DNA from 2 places in the Planococcus shenhongbingii genome. Region 1 is predicted to be linked to the other one. Evidence: riboswitches for the same ligand, from Rfam matches in the RefSeq annotation. Region 1 holds a riboswitch; the other holds the start of a gene.
The links. Region 1 has a riboswitch for S-adenosylmethionine ahead of QWY16_RS19120 (transporter substrate-binding domain-containing protein). Riboswitches for the same ligand answer to the same signal wherever they lie in the genome.

Region 1 (9,197 bases):
CCCGCTGATATAAGCAACTGCCTCAAGTTCAATTGAATATCCATAATGCAGCTGATTCGTGGGCACAACAGCACGCGCTGGCTTATGCTCACCGAAATACTGTTTATATAATGAATCTACGGCATTCCATAAAGAAATATCTGAAATGTAAATAGTGACCTTCATGATATCTTCTCTTTTAGCACTCGCTGCTTTTAAAATGTGGTCTAGATTTGCTAATACTTGTTTTGTTTCGACCGCGATATCCCCACTGCTTCCTTCTCCCGTAAAAGGGTCGACTGGCAGCTGGCCTGAAACGAATAGAAAGTTGCCTTGTTGTGTGGCTGCTGAATAATGGCCCGGATTCGCTTTCGCCCCATCAATTGAAATGAATTTCATCATTAGATTTCTCCTTAGAATTTATTTTATAAATCGGATAAAATTTTATAAGATCTGAAAAAATTTATACAACTTTCTCTGAGCTACTGCTTTTCCCTTTAATTTCTTCGATATAGCTATAGACCGTTACTTTGGAGATATTCAATTTTTCAGCTACTTTGTCAATTGTTCCGCGTATTAAGAAAACCCCTTTTTCTTCCATAAAACGAATCATCTCGACCTTTTCATCCCGCCGTAGTTTTTCCAGTGGTTTATCCCCTATGATTTTGTCGATTAATTCATCGGCGATTTCCCGTATGTGCTCCATTTCACTAAGGTTTTCTTGCTTAGGAACAGATTTCGGAAATTGATTGGGGTTGGCTGGAATCATCTTGCTTAACCAGTTGATATTCTCCGTAATGGCCGTGGTATCAACATTGATGCATAGCGCCCCCATTACTTTTTTTTCTTGATCCCTGATGAGCAATGTAGAAGATTTTATCGTTCTGCCATCTTCCGTTTGAAAATAATAATTTGCTGAAAAATCATTCGTGAAGTTTTGGGAAAGCAATACTTCTGTAATGAGGTGGTCAAAGCTTTGTCCTACTTTTCTGCCCGTTACATGGTTGTTAACTGTATAAACAACTGAGTTTTGTGGGACTGTTAAATCATGCACTACAACTTCGCAATCTTGGCCAAAAGTTTTTGCAATGACCTCTGCTATCGGAATATATGTCTCAAGTATCTTGTGCATTGTAAAACTCCTCTCTGCTTTTCATCTATAGTTAACACACTATATAATTTTTTATACGAAATCAATAGATTTTTATATTTATAAGAAAAATTAGATATTTTTATTGGCATTAACTGATTTGGTTCGTCTTGTGTTCTATAAAGGAATCGATGCAGCAGCGGTCGAAGAAGCCGCAGAGATCATATTGGCTTTAGATAAAATCATTTAAAGTTAAGGCGCTACCGTCCTGAGTGCTGCGCCAGAGTCATTACAAAAAATCATCGGGTTTAAAGCAAGGAACGAAATAGAGCCTGCATCCTTTTGGGATGCAGGCTCCTTCTTTTACCGCCAATTTATTAAATTCTATAGTAACAACTAAACGAGAGGAATCACTTGCTGTTGCTTTCGATTCCATACTTTCCTGCTTGATGTAGTAGTAAAATCCGTGTTGTGTGCAAAAAAAGAGTGTTCAAAGCTATAGTTCAGCTTTTGACACTCTTTTATTATAACAATAGTTGGGATAAATAAAGACATCAGGCTCTCTATACCTTTTCCTGGTGCCTTTTTGGCTATTATTTTTCCGTATTACGTCCCCATGCAGCAATGGCTGAAATATCCTCTGGGGTTGTTCTGCAACAACCTCCAATCAGTTGAGCTCCAGCGTTATACCATCGTTGTGTATTAGAGGCAAAGTGATTTGTTGAAGACTCTTCCCCCCATGTCTTGCTTATGGCGTCATACTCTTCACCGGAATTCGGATAAACAATTACCGGTTTGGAAGTTCGGCTTTTTACTTCTCCAATCAGCGTTTCTATAAAATCGGGTGCTGAACAATTAATGCCGATTGCAGCTGCTTGCTGTTCTTTATCCAACCATTCCGCACAACTGGAAATTCTTTCTCCATCGCTTATGTGGCGGCCATCCTTGGCACTAAAGCTGAACCAGGCATAAACCTCCGGGAATTCCTTCAGCACCTCTAGAATGGCTTTAGCTTCTATCAGGCATGGGAGGGTTTCACACGCTAAAATATCGGCCCCTGCTTCCACCAATGCCCTGATTCGCTCTTGGTGAAAAGCGACCAATTCACTTTCGCTGATAGAATAATTACCGCGATATTCAGAGCCATCCGACAGAAAAGCACCATATGGACCTACAGAAGCCGCAACTAAAGGTTTCGGCCTGTTGGATTTATCATTTAACGCTGCCCAAAATTCATTACGGGCCTCTGCTGCAATTTGAACAGACTTTTTGATCAATCCAATTGCCTCTTCCCCAGTTAATCCTCTTTCCTGATACCCTTTAATAGTTGCCTGATAGCTGGCAGTAATCGCACAATCCGCTCCCGCTTCAAAATAACTCATATGCACCTGCTTGATCAGCTTAGGATCCTCCATCAATACTTTTGCGGACCACAAGCGATCGTTCAAATTACAGCCATGATTCTCAAGCTCTGTGGCCATGGCACCATCAAGAATCACGACAGGAAATCTATTCAAAATCTGCTCTATCGGGTTCAATCCAAACATCCTTCCTCTATCCAAGCTCATTTCACCATTTTTTAATTGGTTCTGATTGCTTTGCTTAAAAATTGCTTCGTTCTCTCAACTTTAGGATCATTAAAAAGTTGTTCAGCTGTTCCTTCTTCAACAATGAGGCCATCTTCCATGAAAATGACGCGGTCTGAAATGTCACGTGCAAAATTCAGTTCATGTGTCACAATAAGCATCGTATTTCCTTCCTTGGCTACCTTTTTGATCGTTGCCAAAACTTCATCAACCAGTTCTGGATCAAGTGAGGAAGTCGGTTCATCAAACAATAGGACTTCCGGATTGAGTGCAAGTGCACGAGCAATCCCAACCCGTTGCTGCTGCCCGCCTGAAAGTTGTGCAGGGTAGTGGCTTAACCTATTCGCTAAACCTACCCTTTCTAAAATTTCAATACTTCTTTTCTTAGCTTCAACTTTATGTATTTTCTTGACACTGGTTAAACCGACCATCACATTTTGCAGAACGGTAAAATTCTTGAATAGATGGTATTGCTGAAAGACCATCCCTGTCGAATTTCTTAAAGAAACGATATCTGCTTTACTCGCTGTTTCAGCATCTACTCTTTTATCGTTGATTTCAACAATTCCGCCGCTAGGCTGCTCCAAAAAATTAATACACCGCAATAATGTTGATTTACCTGAACCGCTTGGCCCTAAAATGGCAACCACTTCACCTTTGGCAACTGTAAGGTTTATCCCTTTCAGCACATGCTGGTTACCGTAATATTTATGGATATTTTCCAATTTGATCATGCAGCAATCCCTCTTTCATATCTGCGAGCCCGTTTCTCGATTTTCACGAGCAATCGCTCTACTGCTATACAAAGAATCCAGTAGACAATCGATACCGCGATATACACTTCAAAGAATGCTAACCCGCGGGAACCGAGAATTTTGGCTTGCCCCATAATGTCTATAACGCCAATAATGAAAACAAGAGAGGTATCTTTGATGGTGCTGATAAACATATTTCCAAGGTTAGGTATGGCTACTGTCAGAGCCTGCGGGAAAATGATTTTAAGCATCATCTGTGCAGGGCTCATGCCTATCGATTTAGCGGCTTCAAACTGCCCGCGATCAACCGATTCAATAGCGGAACGGATCGTTTCGGACAAGTATGCTCCCAGATTCACGGAAAACGCCAATAGCGCATAAACTTCAGGTGGAATGCTGTTGACGTCCGCCGATTGGAGCCAGCCGTATTCGATCTGCAAATAATAAATAATTTTCGGTATGCCATAAAATACAAGATAGATCTGAACCAATAAAGGGGTTCCTCTGATAAAAGATACGTAAATGGATGAAATCACCCTTAATACCGGGATCCGGTAAATTTTGATGAGGGCGGTAGTCACGCCAATAAACAAGCTTAAAATCAATGAACCTACCGCAATCCCTATGGTGATGGGCAGCCGTGAAATAATTGCCGGAAAGCTTTCTATTAAAAAATTGATATCCAGTAAATTCTCCATTGTCTCTTCCCCTCCACAAACCTATTCAGGGATGTACTCTCCGCCAGTCCATTTTTTCGATAGTTCAACTAAAGTGCCATCTTGCTTGAGTTCTTCCAAAATGGGATCAATCAGTGCCTTCAATTCTTCGCCCTGCTCCCCATTTTTCAATACGATTCCCATATCATCATTAACCAAAGGCTGGCCGACAATTTCAACGTCCAAATCATTCTTCTCCAAGACTGCATTAATCATGATCGGATCGTTTACATAAGCATCAAGCCGGCCGTTTTGCACATCCTGCAAAATTTCTGAAGGGTTGCCGCTTTCACTGTACTTCAAATCAATCGCTTTTTCTGCTTTTTTGTTGTACTCCTCAAGCAACAATGTGTAAGAATCTCCCGCTAAAGCGCCGATTTTCTTGCCTTCCAAATCCTCAATGGTTTGAATGTCTTCCCTTCCTGTTTTCACAGCAATAACGGTTTCCGCTGCAAAATAAGATTCATCGGTGAACAAATACTTTTCCTGGCGTTCCGGAGTTTTTGCGACTTGATCGGCAATTGCCTGGATTTTATTGGATTCCAGCGCCAGGAACATGCTGTCCCATGGAACGGCGGTGAATTCGAACGTGTAGCCGTCCAATTTCTCATCGACCGCTTTGACCACTTCTACATCGTATCCGGTCAGTTCGTTGTTCTCATCCGCAAAAGCAAAAGGCGGATAATCGTTTTGCGTTCCGACCAGAATCACTTGCTCGCCTGTAGCACTTGCTGCTTCTTTTGACGAACATCCGCTTAGAACGCCGCCTGCGCCTAGCAATAAAACCAGAGAAAGGGATATGTACTGTTTTCTTTTCATGTTAAAACTCCTTTGTTGGTAAAGAGAGTCGCAAAGTTCTTTCATACCCAAAGCTTTGCGCTGCTTGAATGAATGAGGCCAAAAAACACAAAAAACCTATTCCGATAGGAAATAGGTTTTAATCTAGATCTTATCTTTCAGAGCAAACGCTCTGCAGGAATTAGCACCTCTCATAAAAAATGATGGTTGCTGGACGTCATTGGGCCTGTCCCTCAGTCTCTCTTGATAAGTTATTTAATTTTTACATAATACAGATAGTATTTTACATTGCCCGTTCTGTCAAATACATTTTTCTCTATTTTGAATTTTTATCGCTTATTTTTTATGAAAACAGAAAGAATATGATCGAAATACACGAGCTCATTTTACTGGCCAGCGCTGTAGTTGCGGTTGAAATCTCTGCAAAGAGGGCTTCCTCTGCCCTACTTCAAAGTTTGAACAGCCCATTTGACAATAATTCGAATCTTAAATACTATCTAATAATACTTCTTATGCCTTTTTACTAATTCACTTTATGCTGTCCTGACTTTCTGAACAATGGCCCAAATTTAAAAAAGAGCGGAGCGAACTGGCAATGACAAAAGAACCTGTATATGATGTAGCCATCGTAGGTGCGGGAACGATGGGAATGGCTGCTGGCGCCTTTTTGGCGAAACAGAATGCAAAGACCCTGCTAATTGATGCCTTCGACCCGCCGCACATTAACGGAAGCCATCACGGGGACACCCGCTTGATCCGGCATGCTTATGGTGAAGGCAGACAATACGTGACGCTTGTGAAGCGTGCCCAGCGATTATGGGAGGAGCTCGAACAGCAGACAGGCTACAAAATTTTTGAAAAAACCGGTGTTCTTGGCATTGGCCCGAAAGATTCGCCTTTTCTGCAAGAAACAATCGCGGCCGCTCAGAAATATGATCTCCCTTTGGAAATCTTAAACGGCCAGGAAATCCAAAGCAGGTGGCCCGGTTTTTCGGTGCCGGACCACTTTATCGGGTGCTTTGAAGCAGGATCGGGAATCATTTACAGCGAGGCGGCCATCCGGGCTTACAAGGAAACCGCTCTTAAAAACGGTGCGAATCTTGTCCCCAATACACCCGTTCGGCACATCGATGTGAATAATGCAAATGGGATAAAAATTTCAACCGACCATACTCTCTTTTATGCAAAAAAAGTAATTATCACTGCCGGTGCCTGGGCCGCAAAGTTATTGCCGGAGTTAAGCCTTCCGATTCAGCCGACACGCAAAGCCGTCGGCTGGTTTGATGCACCTTCCGATCTGTTCAGCGGTGCCAAATTTCCAGCCTTCTTTATCGAGGACGGTGATAAAAAAGCTTATGGTTTCCCTAATTTGAATGGTGCCGGCCTCAAAATCGGAAAATCGGATGGCGGGCAGTCGATTGACCCGGACGTGCATACCCAGAACTTCGGACTGTATGAAAGCGATGAAGGCGACTTAAGGCATATGCTTCAAACCTATATGCCGGAAGCAAACGGCACATTGAATCAAGGAAAAACCTGTCTGTATACAAACTCGCACGACCATGATTTTATCGTTGATTATCATCCAGACCATCCGCAAGTCATTTTTGCCTGCGGCTTTTCGGGGCATGGCTTTAAATTCGGCAGCGCGATGGGAGAAGTATTGAGCCAAATGGCTTTGGAAGGCCAAAGCGCCTTTGATATTTCCAGCTTCTCTCTCAAGCGATTCAAATAGTGATTTTTCTTATAGCTAATACTTAAGGATACAGACAGAAAAAAAGCACCTCTTATGAGATGCTTTTTTTCATGATTTAATTTGATGAACGAAGAGAGCCTAAAGAGAATTCGCAACTGTCTTCACCAGTAAACATTTTATTTCCCGGGAAATATACGATATTTTGAAGCCTTAAGACAGCCTATTTCAATTAACTGAGGAATTGCTCAAATCCCTACTCCAGCTGCTCTTCCTCAAGCAGTTTAAACCCTTCAATCATCGTGTCTTCTTCCACTTCAATCAAAATGCAGCGTTTGCCGTTGAAATTGACGCCTTTGACGTATCGTAAGTCTTGCGGGCTGATTTTGATTTCCGCGACTTTTGTGTTGATTTTGATCGACTTGGACGCGTAGCTCGGCACGACGTGGCTCGCTTTCATTTCGTAGTTTTTGTCTTCCACCACTTGCTGGAAGGCCCTTTCCACTTTTTCGCTACTTACATCTTTGACGCCGCTCGCCTTCAAGACACGTGTCACTTCTACCGTATCCAAAACTGGCGGCTCCTCATCTTCATTCTCAGCTTCTTTTTCCACTTCCAGCATGAGATTGATCTCATCATAGAGACCGGCAAGGGTTCTTGAATTCACTTCTTCTCCGATCACGGCTTTGACAATTTCCTCAAACACTGCTTTATCTTCCTCGGCGGTCATGATTTCGTTGCCGTTCAAGACGTTCTCGATAAACTGGAAATCCGGTTTGTTCGCTTTGCCCGAAGCATAAACGATGTGATGAATGTCCGCGGCATTGTCCGTGAAGCTCGGGAACAAAAATCCGCCAACTGGAGAAGCCAATTTAATGACGGGATCGACCAACACATTTGACTTGAATTCTTTTTCGACAAAGTCAAACACCAGTGAACTTTTCGGCAGTTCAGTCTGGTTCATGCTGCCGAGGATAAACGGCGTGGTAAACACTTCATCCCGCATGTCGATTTCCGTTTCATCTGCCTGGCGCTTCGTCGTTTTGAAATACGTTCCGCGAATAAACGTGATGACCATATCTTTTTCATACGGTTTTTCTTCCACCATCTTCAAGGCGATGCGCTGCATATTCGCTTGCCATTCCGCCACATCCTCTGCCTCGAGGCCTTCATACAGGAGCCGCTGCGTATGGTCTGCCTGGCCCTCTTCCTGCGGCTGGAACTTCACTTCAAACAGTTTCACATCGAGCTTCCCGCCCAATACCTTCTTGAAATTGGCAAGAAACAGCTCCTGCTGCTCCCGGTCCAATAAAGAAAACGAGCGGCTTTCTTCGTGAAAGATTTCACTGCTTTCCTGCTGGATGTACACATTGTAAATGTTCGCGATTTTCAATAAATCAGTATCGAGCTTAAATCGTTTGCGGATATCTGCTATATCTTTATTGTTCATTTCTATTTCCAACTCCCTGGCTAGTAAAATCCGTGTTGTGCGCAAAAAAAAAAAGAGTGTTCAAAGCTACGGTTCAGCTTTTGACACTCTTATATTATAACAACAAATGAAATGAAGATGATGTCACAATCTGTTTACCGGCTTGCTTCATATGATCGGCGGTGCAATTGATGAACCTGTTCCGACAGTTCAGGAACCGGTCCTTCCACTTCCGTATCCGTAATCACATCCGGAATGGCCAGATTCCGGACACGGGACGGTGCAGCGCCCATTTCACTTAACCAGCCGGCTAATTGCTCAGAAGAACTGGCGTACACGATTCTGCCCAGGCCAACCCATCCGTGAGCCGCTGCACACATCGGACAATGTTCACCGGAAGTATAGACCGTTGCCTTGCTTCTTTCTTCAGGAGCCAGATTATTTGCTGCCCACCTGGCAATCGCAAACTCGGGATGCTGCGTATGGTCACCGCCGGCCACATGATTATGGTCTTCAAAAAGCACTCCCCCCGCAGCTGATACCAGGACAGAGCCGAATGGTTCGTCTCCTTTTTCCAAAGCCGTTTCCGCGAGTTCCACACAGCGCCGCAGGTGTTTTAAATCGGTTTCGCTGATCATATTTCTGCCTCCTTTATCGCTAACTATCCGAAAGTCAATTATTTTAGATTTGAGATAGCCTTTGCCTCTACTAATTTTGCATAGGAGCTCTTTGAGAGGAGGAGACTGTCTTTTACAAAATCAAAAAGTCTCATGAACAAATTCCATTGAGACTTTTTGATGTAATTACCTATTAATATTTATTCACTTCCATCATACACAGCTACTAAACGGCCTTGTACTTCTCCAGCTTTTAGTTTTTCAATGCCTTCAGGAATGTCTTCAAATTTAATCTTCGTTAATTTTGGACTCAGTTTGCCTGCCGCCATCAATTCATAAATTTCAGCAATATCCTGAGGCGTCCCTCCCACATTTGCTAATAATCTCTTAGCGCCTGTGATAAAAGTGGCCGTGTTAATGGTAGTTTCCAGTTTCCCCATGCCTACCAATACGACAGTTCCACCTCTTTTAACCACCTCTAATGCATCTGAAGTGGTATTACCAAACCCGGCATAATCCACAATTAAGTCTAAC
Region 2 (9,197 bases), 850 kb from region 1:
AAAAACACAATTTAAATTAGATGTCGACGGATTCCTCCAGGAGTTCCTGCTGTTCATCAACCCACTCGGATCCGCGCTGTTGCTTTTAAGCTTGTCGCTCTTTTTTAAAGGAACGCGAAAATACATATCACTCCTAGTAATCTATATCCTCATGTCTGTCTTTTTGTATGCGAACGTGGTGTACTACCGATTTTTCAGTGATTTCATCACGTTGCCGACAATGTTCCAAACACAGAATTTCGGCGATTTGGGCGGCAGCATCGCTACACTGATACAGCCAACCGATTTACTTTTCTTTGTGGATGTTGTTTTACTGGCATATTTAGTATTTTCGAAAAGAGTCAAGAAAGAGTCCCGCAACTTCAAAACCAAAACTGTCCTTCCGGTCATCACCATCGCATTGGCCGTTTCGTTCTTTAATCTTGGCTTGGCAGAAGCAGACCGGCCGGAATTATTGACCCGCGGTTTTGACAGAAGTTATATTGTGAAGTATTTAGGCATGTATAATTACGCTCTTTACGACTCCGTTGAAACGCTTAAATCCTCTTCTCAACGAGTATTGGCTGACAGCGACGAAGTCACAGAAGTATTGAACTACACAAAAGCCAATCATGCAGCTCCAAACGAAGCGTATTTCGGTGCAGCTGAAGGGATGAATGTTGTTTACCTGCATCTGGAATCGATGCAAACATTTTTGATGGACTATAAATTGAACGGGGAAGAAGTGACTCCGTTTTTAAATTCAATGATTAAAGATCAAAACACACTGTATTTCGATAATTTCTTCCATCAAACCGCTCAAGGTAAAACAGCGGATGCGGAATTCCTGCTGGAAAACTCGCTATTCGGTTTGTCCAAAGGATCGGCTTTTATTACGAAAAGCGACAATACGTACCAGTCAGCTCCTGCCATTTTAAAGGATAAAGGATATACATCAGCTGTATTCCACGGCAATAATGGAACATTCTGGAATCGCTCTGAAATCTATAAATCCTTTGGCTATGACCATTTCTTTGATATTGAGTCTTATACCGGCTTGACTGAAGCAGATATGGCAGAATACGGCGTCATGGATAAGCCGTTCTTTGAACAGTCGGCAGATATGCTGGCCACATTGCCGGAGCCTTTTTATTCGAAATTCATCACGGTGTCACACCATTTCCCTTATAAAATCGACCAAGAGTTGACGACAATCGGAAAAGGCACGACGGGTGATGCAAGTGTCGATAATTACTTCCAGACGGCGCGCTACGCGGATGAAGCGATTCAGCAGTTTTTTGCGGATCTGGAACAATCCGGTTTAGCGGACAACACAATGATTGTGATGTACGGCGACCATTACGGAATTTCCGACAATCACAATAAAGCGATGGAACAAGTGCTTTCGAAAGAAATCACTCCAGTTGAAAATACCAAGCTGCAGCGGGTTCCGCTGTTCATTCACGTGCCAGGCATGGAAGGCGGCATCAACCATACGTATGGCGGCCAAATTGACCTTCTGCCGACTGTGATGCATTTGCTTGGAGTTGAAACACAGAATTATATCCAGTTCGGTACAGATCTATTGTCCGATGAACATGAAGAACTGGTGACTTTCAGAAATGGTGATTATGCCAGCCCGGAGATCTATTCAATCGGCGACAATTTCTATGATCCGAAAACAGGTATGCCGATCGAAGAAAATCAACTGGAACAAGCGCAAAAACTCCAGCAGTATGGGAATTATGAATTGCAGCTGTCAGACCGGGTAGTCAACGGCGACTTGCTGAGATTCTATACACCTGATGGATTCAAGCCCATTAATCCAGCCGACTATAATTATTTGAACAAACCGGCTGTAGGACCGGTTGAAGAACCGGCTGTCGAACCGGTCGAACCCATTAAATAACTGAACGATAGAAGAGGTATCTGAGAAGCCGGCTTTTGCTGGCTTTGGAGATAGCCTCTTTTTTTCTGCCTTTTGCTCCTGTGCTCCAACACCTTCTTTTGCTTGTTAACAACAGTATCTCAAAGCATTGATAATCTATTGCAAAGAAGATGTAAAGAATTGTGAAATTTGAATCCGATTGCTTGTCCGCTAACTGCCAGTTCATCAAAGGTTTTGGTTGAAGTAAAACGCCGAAGATAATTAATATACAATTTGAAGAAAAAATAATATTAAGAAAACGTTGACTTTGATGTGTTAATGCGCTAAATTTATCAATAAGGTTTCGCAATTGAATAAGCAACTAATCTCTTATCAAGAGTAGCGGAGGGACTGGCCCTATGAAGCTCGGCAACCATCCATGTTAATCACATGGAAAGGTGCTACATCCAGCAGAACTGAAAAGTTCTGAAAGATAAGAGAGGATGAATTTACGATAAATTTGTGCCTCTCTTTCTTTATGGAAAGAGAGGCTTTTTCGTATTTCGAGCTTAAAAAACTATTGGGGGATATTAAAATGAGAAAACTAGGCGTCTTTACAGCTTTAACTTTTGCAGCAGGTTTATTGGCAGGATGCAGCGGCAATGCCGAGTCCACTGAATTGAGCGAAGAAAAATTAGTGGTGGGTGTTACTTCTGGCCCCCATGAGCAAATCATGGAAGTGGTATCGGAAGTCGCTAAAGAAGACGGACTGGAAATTGAGCTGAAAGTCTTTACCGATTATGTGTTGCCGAACACGGCGCTTTCTGAAGGCGATTTGGACGTCAATAGCTACCAGCATAAACCATTCCTGGAAGCGTTCAATGAAGATCATGGAACGACTCTGGTGCCTGGCGCTACAACGATTCTAAACCCAATGGGCGTTTATTCAAACGAATATGACTCCATTGAAAAATTGCCGAAAGGCTCAACATTCGGTTTGCCGAACGATCCAACGAACGGCGCTCGTGCCTTGTTCATCCTGGAAGAAGCGGGAATCATCACGCTGAAAGAAGGAACGGAAGAAACGGCATCGGTTTTCGATGTAGAAGAAAACCCGCAGGAACTTGAGTTTATCGAGTTGGAAGCAGCGCAGATTCCGAAGCAGTTAAGCGAACTGGACGCAGCAGCCATCAACACAAACTGGGCGATTGAAGCAGGATTAAATACACTTGAAGATTCGATTTTATTGGAATCAAGCGATTCTCCATACGTCAACCATATTGTGGTAAGAGAAGAAAACAAAGACGACGCTGTACTTGAAAAGCTGAACGCGGCTTATCAGTCTGATAAAGTCAAAGCCTTTATCGAAGAAGAATTCGATGGGTCTGTATTGCCAATCTGGTAAAATTCGGAGAGCCGCGTGGCATTTATGCCACGGGCCTTTCCTATTTAGAAGGAAGTGTAACGAGCATGATTCAACTAGAGAATGTTTCAAAAGAATTTAAATCGAAAAAAGGAGTTATCCGGGCAGTGAGCGATGTATCGCTGCATGTGAAAAAAGGGGAAATCCATGGCGTCATCGGCTATAGCGGAGCCGGGAAAAGCACGTTGATCCGCTGCGTCAATTTACTGGAAGCTCCAACCGCTGGAAAAGTGCGGCTGAATGACCGGGAGTTTACGGAGCTGTCGAAAAGCGAGCTGTTGGAAGAACGCAAAAATATCGGCATGATTTTCCAAGGGTTCAATTTGCTTCGCACCGCTACAGTCGAAGAGAATATCTCCATTCCTTTAAAGCTGATCGGAGTGGAAGCTGCGGAAATTCCAAAGCGAGTGGAAAAGTATCTGGAGATTGTGGGCTTAACGGAAAAGAAAAACGCTTACCCGGCCCAATTATCAGGCGGACAAAAACAGCGTGTCGCCATTGCCCGTGCCCTTGCACAAGAGCCGGATGTCTTGCTCAGCGATGAAGCGACGAGCGCACTTGATCCTGAAACCACCGAATCGATTCTGGATTTGCTGCTGAAGATTAATGCGGAATTCGGCATCACTATCTTGCTGATCACCCATGAAATGCATGTTATTCAGAAAATATGCGACCATGTCTATGTGATGGACGGTGGTGAAATTGTGGAAGACGGTCCGGTAATCGATTTGTTTTCAAAACCACAGCATAAAACGACACGGAGTTTCCTGAATACGATTTCGCAGCGGAAATTGTCGAAGGAGTTTGTCGCCAACCTGAAGAAAAGCGGTTCAGTGCTGCGTCTGACGTTCCGCGGAGAAGCTACAGGAGATCCGGTTCTTGCTGCTATGGCAAAAGAATTTGATGTAAAGCCGAATATTTTAACGGCGAACATCATGGAATTGAAAAATGGGGTCATTGGAAACCTGGATGTGCATATTGCAGGAGCAAAAGAAGAAGTTGGCCGCTCGTTGGAGTTTTTAAAATCCAAGGGTGTAGTGATTGAGGAATGGGATGATCAATATGGAAAGATTTAATACATTCATTGAACAATGGCTGCCGGTGATTGGGACCGCAGTTCTTGAAACAGCTCAAATGGTGTTGATTTCACTGGCGATTTCCGCTGTACTGGGAATACCTTTAGGGATTTTGCTTGTATTGACGCGGCGCGGGCAAGCTTGGGAAAACAAATGGGTATATCAAATCCTGAATCTGCTTGTCAACATAATCCGTTCAATTCCGTTCATTATTCTGTTGTTTTTCATCTTGCCATTTACGAAGCTGCTTGTCGGTACAACGATTGGCGTCCAAGGCGTTATCGTGCCTTTAGTCATTTATACCGCGCCGTATATAGCCCGGTTAATGGAGTCTTCTTTATTGGAAGTGGACAGCGGTGTCCGTGAAGCTTATGAAGCGATGGGCATCAAAACAAGACATATTATCTGGAATGTTTTATTGCGCGAAGCGCGCCCGTCGATTGTCCTTGGGTTGACGATTGCTACAGTCGGGCTAATCGGCGCTACAGCGATGGCCGGGCTTGTCGGAGCAGGCGGCTTGGGTGACTTGGCTTACCGTTATGGCCATCTGCGCTATGAAGTCGATGTCATGTATGCTACCGTTTTTATCTTAATCATTCTGGTTCAAGGCGTTCAAAGTCTTGGAAACTATTTCTCGGCACGCTTAAAAAAAGATTAAACAGAGGAGATTATTTCAATGCAAAACGACTTGTATCTGGAGAAAGACGGAGCGATCGCGACACTGGTGATCAACCGCGCGGACCAGCGCAATGCATTTTCACTCGACATGTTCAAGCAATTGCCGTCATTGCTGACTGAAGCGGCTGAAGATTCTTCTATTAAAGTGCTGATTCTTAGAGGCGTCGATAACCGGGCTTTTTCAGCAGGGGCGGATATCAAGGAATTCATGGACAATCGTTTGTCTCAGCAAAAAGCGAAAAACTATAACGACCATGCCCTGGCAGCGATTGAGCAGCTTTACCGTTTTCCGAAGCCGACCATCGCATTAATCCGGAAACTGGCAATCGGCGGTGGATTGGAATTGGCGATGTCCTGTGATTTCCGCATTGCGTCAACTGACAGCAAATTCGGCATTACAGCGGCACGCCTTGGCATCATCTATAATCTGCGGAGCACAAAACGCTTGTTGAACGTGATCGGCCCGGTTAAAACAAAAGAGCTCCTGTATACCGGGAAACTGATCAAAGCGGAAGAAGCGGAAGAACTTGGTATCGTGCAGCAGCTGCACGAAGGAGATGCGGCCAATGAGGCGGCATGGAGTTTTGCCCAGGAACTGGCTGCTGTGTCTTCAACAGCGATGCATGGCAATAAAAAAGTGATTCAAGCCATCATTGACGGAGCACAATCAGAAGATGAACAAATGGCTTCGCTGATTTTGGATTCTTTCGAGTCCGATGATTATAAAGAAGGCATTCAAGCTTTCCTGGAGAAAAGACAACCGAATTTCACTTGATAAAGGAGCGATTCTGATGAGCAGCAGATTAGAAGGGGATGCGTTTTTAAAAAACATCGCCTCTCAAAATGATTCTCCGCTGACGCATGAAGACTGGGAACAAAGCGCAGAGCAGAAAATGAAAGCACATGAGTTCGGGCATATCCGTTCAGGTGCTGGAGCAGAAGAAACGCTGCGCCGGAACCGTTCCGCTTTCTCGAAATGGGCCATCTTGCCCCGCATGCTGAATGATGTTTCTTCAATTGATACTTCAATCACTTTATTTGGACATAAGTACGCCCATCCTTTTTTGCTGGCACCGATCGGCATGCAGAGACTTGCCCATGAAGACGGAGATCTCGCTTCTGTCCGCGCAGCCGCAAAATGGAATGTGCCTTTTATCGCCAGCACCGTCTCCAGCTATTCACTGGAAGACATCGCAGAAGCGGCAGGAACTAACCCAAGATGGTTCCAGCTGTATTGGTCGAATAACGAAGCCGTTTCATACAGTATGCTGAAACGCGCTGAACAAGCTGGATATGAAGCCATTGTGGTGACCGTGGATACGGTCATGCTCGGCTGGCGGGAAGAAGATCTGCGAAACAACTTTTCCCCGCTGCGTGAAGGCATAGGGAAAGCAAATTACCTCAATGACCGTGTTTTTATGGAATCATTGACTGATACGAGTGATGCAGGCATTATCCAAGGCATTTTGGAGAATATCCATCATCCATCATTCGATTGGAAAAAAATCGAAGACATCAAACAAGCGACCACGTTGCCCGTCTTGCTGAAAGGCATCCTCCATCCGGATGATGCCATACTGGCTATAGAAGCAGGGATTGATGGCATCATCGTCTCTAATCACGGAGGCCGCCAATTGGACGGTGTAGCGGCATCACTTGATGCATTGCCGCTGATTGCCGAAGCGGTTAACGGAAGAATCCCGCTCTTGTTGGACAGCGGCATCCGAAGAGGCACAGATCTTGTAAAGGCTTTGGCGCTTGGTGCAGATGCCGTGCTGCTCGGCCGGCCTTATATTTATGGGCTGGCTGTTGCTGGGCAGGCTGGCGTCGAACAAGTACTGGAAAACTTTATAGAAGAAACGAAAGTGTCGCTGGCATTAGCTGGCATTCCGGATATATCAAAATTCGCTTCTATTAAATTGATCAGAGAGTAAGGAGAGGTTAACGGTGAAACAAGCTTTGCAGGGTCTGCGCGTGGTGGATTTGACGCAAGTATTGGCGGGGCCTTATTGCACAATGGTTCTCGGCGATATGGGTGCTGACGTCATTAAAGTTGAAAAAGCGGCTGGCGGGGACGACACCCGTAAAATGGGCCCTTATATAAACGAAGAAAGCTATATGTATATGATGGTCAACCGCAACAAACGCGGCATGTGCCTGGATCTGAAAGCGCCGGAAGGACTGGCTGTTTTCAAGGAATTGATCCGGACGGCTGATGTGGTGATTGAAAATTACCGGCCAGGTGTGGCGGATAAGCTGGGAATCGGATACGAGGCATTGAAAGCCGTTAATCCTGCGCTTATTTATTGCTCGATTTCCGGATATGGACAGACCGGTCCCTACAGCCAAAAAGGCGGCTATGACATTATGGCCCAAGGACTCGGTGGCTTTATCGACATGACCGGCGAAAAGCAAGGCAAGCCGGTAAAAGTGGGAATCGCCATCAACGATATCGCAGCTGCCCAAACGGCAATCCAGTCAATCATGGCAGCTTATATCCATCAGCTGAAAACCGGGGAAGGGCAATACATCGATGTATCGCTGGTCGATTCCGGATTGGCTTGGACAGTATGGGAAGCGGCGGCTTATTTTGGAAAAGGCGAAGTTGCTTCCCGCAATGGCACGGCTCACCGGGTTTCTGCCCCTTACCAAGGATACGAAACCAAAGATGGTTCGATTCTGGTAGGTGCCGGCAATCAAAAATTGTGGGAGAAATTCTGTCTGGAAGTCGTTGAAAAACCTGAATGGCTGGAAGACCCAAGATATGAAACAAACAGCAAACGGAATGATCATTCGGAAGAGCTGGAACAAGAAATCGAAACCGTGTTTGCTGAACATTCAGCTGAACACTGGCTTCAATTATTGGACAAAAGCGGCATTCCGTGCGGCCCGATCTATTCTTATAATCAAACATTGGCGGACCCGCATATCAATTTCCGCCAAATGATCCAGCAGTTTGAACATCCTGTTGCAGGCACTGTGAAAACTCTGGGATTCCCGGCGAAATTCTCTGAAACGCCAGGCCAAATCAATAAACCGGCGCCGACTCTTGGCCAGCACAATGAAGAAATTTTGCAGGAACTTGGATTTTCAGAAGCAGACATCGAAGAATTGAAAGGGAATAAAGTTTTCCTGTAATTTCTGTTATATAGAAAGTGAAGAGCCTCTCCGGCATCTGTCGGAGAGGCTCTTTAAAATTATAGAAACCCACTTTCATGCCACACCCCATCCGCTGTTATATGGAGGATTAACTTTTTATTTTAGTTAAGTTGAATTATAGGATTATCCTCTTGTATCTCCTTTTGCCTCGCTTTGGAATCCCCGGAGACTTAACCATCCCCTCTGAAATCCGAAAAGAAGTCAACTCTTTTTTTACTATATTTCAATAATAAAGAACATCTTTATATTCTCCATAATTCCTCAACAATCTTTATCAAGAGTTATCGAAGGCTCCATACTGGCTCAATGTTTGTTTAATATGATTATCACTGTAACCAAATCAAAACAAACAAAAACAAACGGAGGTTCTAAAAATGGTCTTTAAACAGATTTTAAAACGAAGCATGCTGGGAATTATGGCTGTCAGTTTGCTGGCGGCATGTTCTGATAATAGTAAAGATGTGAGTGCTCAAGTAGATGGCAATTCTTTGTCGAAGGATGAAGTAGTGGAAAAAGCGAAAGCGGAAGGTGAAGTGAATTCAGTAGGCATGCCCGACACATGGGCTAACTGGGAAGAGACTTGGAATGAAATAGAAACCGAGTTTAACATAGACCACACTGATACAGATATGTCGAGTGCGGAAGAGTTGGCAAAATTCGAAGCGGAAAAAGACAATGCCTCTGCGGATATCGGTGATGTTGGAATTGCTTTCGGACCAATTGCGGAAGAAAAAGGATTGACTCAAGCTTATAAAACAAGTTATTGGGATGATATTCCGGAATGGGCGAAAGATGATGAAGGCCATTGGGTAGTCGGATATACAGGCACTATGGCTTTTCTGACGGATACCAGCAATGTTAAAAATCCGCCGAAATCATGGGAAGACATTAAAAATGGCGATTATGTTGTAAGCATTGGCGATGCCTTAACGGCGAACCAGGCGCAATTTGCCATTTTAGGAGCGGCGATGGCTTTTGGCGGCGATGAAAATAACCTGCAGCCGGGCATCGACTT

Region 2: another riboswitch for S-adenosylmethionine. It lies ahead of QWY16_RS04045 (MetQ/NlpA family ABC transporter substrate-binding protein); the one in region 1 lies ahead of QWY16_RS19120 (transporter substrate-binding domain-containing protein).

What each region holds. Positions count from the first base shown of each region.
Region 1 is NZ_CP129235.1:3,933,754-3,942,950, forward strand. Features, by position in the region: gene QWY16_RS19095 (RidA family protein) at 1-381, opposite strand, end outside; gene QWY16_RS19100 (helix-turn-helix transcriptional regulator) at 443-1,111, opposite strand; gene mmuM (homocysteine S-methyltransferase) at 1,663-2,607, opposite strand; gene QWY16_RS19110 (amino acid ABC transporter ATP-binding protein) at 2,649-3,389, opposite strand; gene QWY16_RS19115 (amino acid ABC transporter permease) at 3,386-4,108, opposite strand; gene QWY16_RS19120 (transporter substrate-binding domain-containing protein) at 4,130-4,945, opposite strand; SAM riboswitch class I at 5,073-5,177, opposite strand; gene solA (N-methyl-L-tryptophan oxidase) at 5,520-6,659, shown strand; gene QWY16_RS19130 (DUF4317 domain-containing protein) at 6,874-8,067, opposite strand; gene QWY16_RS19135 (nucleoside deaminase) at 8,202-8,684, opposite strand; gene QWY16_RS19140 (zinc-binding dehydrogenase) at 8,864-9,197, opposite strand, start outside.
Region 2 is NZ_CP129235.1:805,883-815,079, forward strand. Features, by position in the region: gene ltaS (lipoteichoic acid synthase) at 1-1,888, shown strand, start outside; SAM riboswitch class I at 2,234-2,346, shown strand; gene QWY16_RS04045 (MetQ/NlpA family ABC transporter substrate-binding protein) at 2,442-3,251, shown strand; gene QWY16_RS04050 (methionine ABC transporter ATP-binding protein) at 3,317-4,345, shown strand; gene QWY16_RS04055 (methionine ABC transporter permease) at 4,332-5,003, shown strand; gene QWY16_RS04060 (enoyl-CoA hydratase/isomerase family protein) at 5,022-5,798, shown strand; gene QWY16_RS04065 (alpha-hydroxy acid oxidase) at 5,815-6,957, shown strand; gene QWY16_RS04070 (CaiB/BaiF CoA transferase family protein) at 6,971-8,161, shown strand; gene QWY16_RS04075 (ABC transporter substrate-binding protein) at 8,557-9,197, shown strand, end outside.